One region of the Peribacillus sp. NPDC101481 genome, then DNA from elsewhere that is predicted to be linked to it. Evidence: riboswitches for the same ligand, from Rfam matches in the RefSeq annotation. Region 1 holds a riboswitch; each other region holds the start of a gene.

Evidence for each region. A riboswitch is a leader RNA that binds a small molecule or an ion and turns the genes downstream of it on or off. The one in region 1 is predicted to bind thiamine pyrophosphate.
Region 2: it holds a riboswitch for thiamine pyrophosphate, as region 1 does, so the genes downstream of both, ACIROD_RS06845 (ABC transporter substrate-binding protein) here and thiC (phosphomethylpyrimidine synthase ThiC) in region 1, are expected to answer to the same signal.
Region 3: it holds a riboswitch for thiamine pyrophosphate, as region 1 does, so the genes downstream of both, tenA (thiaminase II) here and thiC (phosphomethylpyrimidine synthase ThiC) in region 1, are expected to answer to the same signal.

Annotation. Positions count from the first base shown of each region.
Region 1 is NZ_JBIWNJ010000001.1:2,004,228-2,006,500, forward strand. It holds gene thiC (phosphomethylpyrimidine synthase ThiC) at 1-1,138, opposite strand, end outside; TPP riboswitch at 1,274-1,388, opposite strand; gene ACIROD_RS09685 (HAD family hydrolase) at 1,504-2,273, opposite strand, start outside.
Region 2 is NZ_JBIWNJ010000001.1:1,423,516-1,425,788, forward strand. It holds gene ACIROD_RS06845 (ABC transporter substrate-binding protein) at 1-972, opposite strand, end outside; TPP riboswitch at 1,106-1,215, opposite strand; gene ACIROD_RS06850 (protein-glutamine gamma-glutamyltransferase) at 1,529-2,273, shown strand, end outside.
Region 3 is NZ_JBIWNJ010000002.1:1,567,743-1,570,015, forward strand. It holds gene ACIROD_RS17510 (flavin reductase family protein) at 214-357, shown strand; TPP riboswitch at 846-975, shown strand; gene tenA (thiaminase II) at 1,110-1,793, shown strand; gene ACIROD_RS17520 (ECF transporter S component) at 1,808-2,273, shown strand, end outside.

The DNA.
Region 1 (2,273 bases):
TCAGTTCCCCAAGTGTTTCCAATTCAGCAAATTGAGCCTCATCGTTTGCATCTGCAATGGAGCCAGGACGGAGGCCGTCACCTAATGAGAAAGAGACATCATACGCCTTCATGATTTCACAAATCTCTTCAAAGTGAGTATAGAGAAAACTTTCTTGGTGGTGGGCCAAGCACCATTGTGCCATGATGGAGCCCCCCCGGGAAACGATTCCCGTAACTCGCTTTGCTGTCATGGGAATGTATCGCAAAAGCACTCCGGCGTGTATCGTGAAGTAATCCACACCTTGCTCAGCCTGCTCGATTAATGTATCCCGGAAAACTTCCCAATTTAAATCTTCCGCGACTCCATTCACTTTTTCCAATGCTTGATATATCGGAACCGTCCCAACTGGCACAGGAGAATTCCTGATAATCCATTCCCGGGTCGTGTGAATATTCTTACCGGTGGAAAGATCCATTATGTTGTCTGCACCCCAACGTGTAGCCCAAGTCATTTTCTCCACTTCTGCTTCAATCGATGAACTAACAGCGGAATTTCCAATATTCGCATTTATTTTCACATGAAAATTACGTCCAATGATCATGGGCTCACTTTCAGGATGGTTAATATTTGCCGGAATGATCGCCCTCCCGCTAGCTACCTCATCTCTTACAAAATCAGGGGCTACATTTTCCCTGATCGAGATGAATTCCATCTCAGGAGTTATGATACCTTTTCGGGCATAATGGAGCTGGGTTACGTTTTGCCCTTTCGCTGCACGCAATGGTTTTCTTTTCAATCCCGGAAAAATTTCTGCTTTCGTTTGTGACTCTTTTTTATACCCGTTATCTTCGGGCTTTATTTCACGCCCTTCATACTCTTCAACATCTTCCCTTTCCAGAACCCAGCTGCGTCTAATCGGGGCAAGACCTTTATGAATATCAATGGGATATTCTGAATCCGTATAAAAGCCGCTTGTGTCATATACTCGTAAAGGCGGATTCTCCTCTTCGCCGAAAGAACCTGTAGTCGGACTTAGCTTAATTTCACGCATGGGCACCCTAATATCGGGTCTAGATCCCTCAACATACACTTTTTTACTCCCGGCAAAACTGGACATAATTGAAACGTTCATGTCATTTACTGAATTACTCATCATGATTTCATTTCTCCTTTTTAAGTTCATTTAAAAAGGACAAAATCCAATCCATTTCGCACGAAAAAGCCAGATCTCATATTTAAGACCTGGCTAACGTTAGTATGGCTACAGAAATGACCAATTGAAATGTCATTGTTTAGTAGATTCTAACTTCCCCACGCTGGTATGAACCAGATCAGGTCCTGAGGGTTAAGAAGCTTAAGCGCTTCTCTCTCAGCCCAACTTTTATTGGACACCCCTAGTCTGAATAATTTAATTGATTACAGGGTAACTATATCTCACCCTTTTCATTCTGTAAATAATTTGAAAGACCTAATATTTTCATTACAACTATCAAAATTTATTATTTGAAGAAGAGCCGTTAATTAATTTCCAAGGCTCTCAAGGATAGGGTAAAGCTCCTCTAAATGCTTGATTTCATAGGTTGGAATCACTTCATTCCGTTCCTTATCATGGCGATTTATCCAAACCGACTTTATGCCTACCCGTGATGCTCCAAGGATATCCGTCATTAAATTATCGCCGACCATCAATACTTCATCCTTATCAAGCTCCATGATCCCCAAAGCATGCTCAAAAATGGAGGCATCCGGTTTACCTCTTCCAAATGCGCCTGAAATCACGATTTGGTCGAAATAAGGAACCAGTTCAGGCGTAATTTCAAGTTTGGTATTTTGCAGCTCAGGAGATCCGTTCGTAAGCAATAGCAACTTATACTTCCCTTTTAATTCATCCAGAACACGGAATGTTTCTTCATAGATAAATGGCTTTTTGCGTCTCTCCGCAGGGAAACGTTCTGCCAGTTCAAGTCCAAATTCCGGGTCATCGATCCCTAATGCCAATAACCCTCTCGTCCACGCTTCTTTCCGATAAGCCGGTGCAATCCCGGCCATCTTCCTGAATTCATCATGATCATCCTGAAAATTTCCCCATAGCCCCTCAAATGGGTTGATTCCGATCATTTGGGTGAATGCATATGTATCGTAAGAAGAATAAAGCTCACGCGCTTCCTTTCGCACAGCTTCTTCAAAATCCTCGACATTCAGATCATATTTCTCCTTGGCCACTTCACATGTGGCCACAAAAGCCTCTTTTACACTTTTCTGATCCCATAGTAATGTATCATCTAAATCAA
Region 2 (2,273 bases), 580 kb from region 1:
AAATGCCTTTTCAGGATCGAAATCACCTTCAAGAAGCTTGTTTTCAGTCATCCAATCACTGTAATTCTTCCAGATTTCCAGTTTTTGTTCACCCCAACGCGGAGCATCATCCTGATACTTGGCTGCAAGCCACTCCTGGCTTTTCTTAACTAGTTTTGCATCAAGATCCGGCGCAGACTTAATTAACATGTCTGCTGCATCAGCAGGATTCTTAATCGCAAACTGGTACCCTTTTGATGCTGCATGAACGAATGCTTTAACAGTTTCGGGATCTTCTTTTATCATCTTTTCATTTGTAGTCAAAACAGGCGTATAGTAATCAAGCTTATCAGAGTATTCGGTTAAGTAAACCATATTAAGCTTTTCATTTCGCAACTCAGCCTCAATGCCTGTCCATCCATAATAAATCCAGGCAAAATCTATATCCCTTTTAACCGAAGTGAAAAAATCCATGTCTCCTGTATTGACTATATCCACTTTATTTACATCCGCATTTTCTTTTTTCATGAGTGAATCAATAATGGCCTTTTCAACCGGAGAACCCCAGCCACCATACGTTTTCCCTTCAAAATCCTTGGGAGTTTTAATGTTCTTTGCCTCAGGGGAAGCGAATCCAGAGGTATTATGCTGGATGACTGCAGCAACCGAAACAATTGGCACGCCCTGCACGCGGGCCTGTGTTATGCCCTCCTGGTAGCTCACGCCAAATTCAGATTTTCCTGAAGCGACAAGCTTATCCGCTCCAGCTTCACCTGGCATGATAATTTCCACATCAAGACCTTGCTCTTTAAAGTAACCTTTTTCCTTGGCAACATACAATCCTGTATGGTTTGTATTCGGTGTCCAATCGAGCACGACCGATACCTTTTTTAATTCTTCATTTTTAGATGCTTCTTCTTTTTCATTAGTTCCGCCTGCACCACATCCAGCCAAAAGGAACAACGAAGTTAACAGTGGTAAGAATTTATTCAAGTTATTATCCTCCTACACATCATATAAGATCCATATGCCGGAACCATAATGGGGCTCCAGGGTCTATTCAAATACTGGATAAAAAGCAAAAAACGCCCGAAGATGAATTCGGACGTTAACATACAAAACAGAAAGTCAGTAATAATATGTTCCCTCCGCTGGCATCACCCAGATCAGGTTCAAAGAGTCAGCATCTAAAGGATGCAATCTCAGCCAGCAGTACTGGCCCCCCTACATTTCTCGCACATATGAACTTTTCTCTCTCATTATATCAATTCATAGGGAAAAGGGAATACTAATTTGCTTCTTATCACTAATTGGAAAGGTATTCCTTACTCTTAAGGATATCTAGCAAAACATCTTTTGGAACGAAAATCATTGAAATCAATGTAATTCTGCCTCTTTTCATTCCAATCATTCTTGACTGCAGCAGTGGCTGACAATTTCTAAATAGTCATTTCTTTGCAGGCATTCATATAATGAACATTATCTGTAGACATTTATGTTTACTGGTTTTATAAACCGTTAATTTAATAAGCAAAAGGTGGATATGATCATGATAAAGATTAATCACAGATGGTTAGATGTCAGTCACATCCAACCAGGAATAGCATCTGCTAAGTCGCTTGAAATTCTCCAATTGCTGGATGAAGATACTAACGTTTTTGAATACCGGAATTTTGGAGAGTTTAATTTCGATATACAGCTGCGGCGCCATGTCATTGAGGCAGCGATTTCATTGAATAAAAGTGAGGTAGAATTTTCAACACTTGAGGAATCGCAATCCAATAAACAATATTGGCACCTTTCAAAGGGTGGCACCTTCACCCTTCAGCCAGGGATACTCCCTCATGCTGCACTTCTGGACATTTTCATGAATGGAAGGCTTTATGCTTTCGAATGCGGGACGGCAATAGTCGTCACTTTTTTAAAGGCGATTTTGGATTTGATCGGCCCTAGGAATTTCGATTACCTTTTTTCAAACCTTTTTTTATATGACTGGCGCCCTCCGGAGAATATGGCTCTTAATATTCATCAAGGAAGGGATTATTTACCAGGCGATTGCGTTTACTTCATAAACCCTGATCACGACGAGTCAACTCCTGAATGGCAAGGTGAAAATGCCATATTATTAGGGAATAACCTCTTTTATGGCCACGGAATCGGGATTACCACTTCACAGGGAATCATCAATGAATTGAATAGCAATAGAAAGCCGTACGCAACCAAATCAGCATTCCTGACAACGCATATCATTTTCCTGGATAGTTCCTTCTATAGTCAATTCCAACTAAATAGAG
Region 3 (2,273 bases), on a different contig from region 1:
TCCTTCGGTTTCCTTGGATCCACCGCTTGCTTTAGTATTCATAAAGAAGCAAAAGCCTGCACTAGCATGAAAGATAAATCTTTTACCATTAATATTTTGTCGGATGAACAGGAAGCCATTGCATGGCAATTTGCGGGCAGTAAATAGGAAACGTTTAAAACCGACTGGGATAACAAGGGAATTTCGCCAAAAATAAATGGAAGTGTTGCCTGGATGGAATGCAAACCATGGAGAGAGTATGATGCTGGTGATCATGTATTGTTCATCGGTGAAATCCAGGAGTTACATTCCGAATATTTGGAAGCGCTTACTTTTTATCGAGCGAAAATGGGGTCTGCTAAACAGTTTGTAAAATAAGGGGATTCTAATGGGCATTAAAACCGGGGAAGAATATATTAATAGAATTAAATCAAGGAAACCGGAATTATGGCAGCTATGATAAACTACAGATCGAGCAAAATATTAAAACTAAAAGCAACATCGAATGTATAATATTGTTTTTTAGAGAATAAAAGAATTCACGAGTAAAGCAGCAGAAATCCCAAGAAAAATCAATTTCACGAGTAAAGCAGCTGAATTCACGAGTAAACCTGCCAAATTCACGAGTAAAGCAGCTGAATTCACGAGTAAACCGGCCAAATTCACGAGTAAAACAGTAGAATTCACGAGGAAATTACGTAATGAAACCCATTGATTAAAGTGCCGTTAAACTGCCGGGTAAATGGTGTATATGCAAGATTGAAAGGTTAGTAACCCTAAATCATTAAGTTGAAAACTTTTTCTAATACGTTTGACAATTGGATTTATCGTGTTAATATAAAGGCAAATGAAATTTAATATACAATTTGTACCACTAGGGGTGCTTTATAGGTGAAAGTTGATTTTTACCGCAGAAGCTGAGATTAAAGTATGACTTTAAGACCCTTAGAACCTGATCTGGTTTATACCAGCGTAGGGAAGTGGGGTCTGGAACAATACGTTTCTGTATTATTTCAAGTACAACCACTTTCTTTACGTTTAAGAAAGTGGTTTTTTGTTTGCAAAAAAAGGGGTGATAAAAGTTTTTTTCCGTAACATTGATTAAAAAAAATAATTTGGAGGTAATGGTCATGAAATTTTCAGAGGAAATTCGTCAGGAAGTGGATCACATTTGGGAAGCTAGCTTTAATCACCCGTTTGTTGCAGGAATAGGAGATGGCACTTTGCCATTGGAGTGTTTCCGTTTCTATGTTATGCAAGATTCCTATTATTTATCTCATTTTGCTAGGGTTCAAGCTTTAGGAGCAGTTAAAGCTACTGATTTACATACAACAAGCAGGCTTGCCGGCCATGCACAAGGAACATATGAAGCGGAGTTGAAGCTTCATGAGAATTTTTCTGAGAGATTAGGGATCACAAAAGAAGAACGGGATAATTTCAAACCAGCCCCGACCGCTTATGCTTATACTTCCCATATGTATCGTGCGGCTTATTCGGGACATTTAGGAGATGTTATTGCAGCTATCTTGCCGTGTTACTGGCTTTATTATGAAATAGGTGAAAAGCTGCAAGGGTGCATGCCGGAGGAGCCGATTTATCAAGAATGGATAGCGGCTTACGGAGGGGAGTGGTTTCGCACTTTGGTGGAAGAACAAATTGCGAGGCTTGATGAGATTGCTGAAAAAGTGACAGACGAAGATAAGGAAAGAATGAAAGAGCATTTTATCCTCAGCAGCCAATATGAATACTCATTTTGGGAAATGGCTTATCGTTTAGAGACATGGCCTGTGCATAAGGAAACACTAGAAGTATAAAGGGGAATGAAACAATGAAAAAAGGTTTGAAATTAACGGACATATTGGTCACGATCGTGATTGCGGTAGCATTTGGAATCGTTTATATCCTTTGGGGTTCGATTTATTATTCAGTTAAACCGTTAGGATTACATCTGGATCAACTTATTTATGGAATGTGGTTTATAGCTGGCCCCGTCGCCTTCTTAATTTTACGGAAACCGGGTGTGGCACTTTTGGCGGAGATAGCTGCAGCTTCCGGGGAGTTCTTCCTTGGTTCACCATGGGGGCTGACCGTACTGTTATATGGGGTGGTACAAGGTTTGTTCGCGGAACTGGTGTTCATGGCTTTCAAATATAAAAAATTCAATATGCCGGTGGCCGTTTTAGCTGCGATAGCTTCCTGCCTGGCATCAGTTATTATGGATTTTGCATACGGGGAAATAGGTGCGCTTTCAACTTGGAATCTATCGTTATTCATGATAGCGAGGTTTGTGGGTT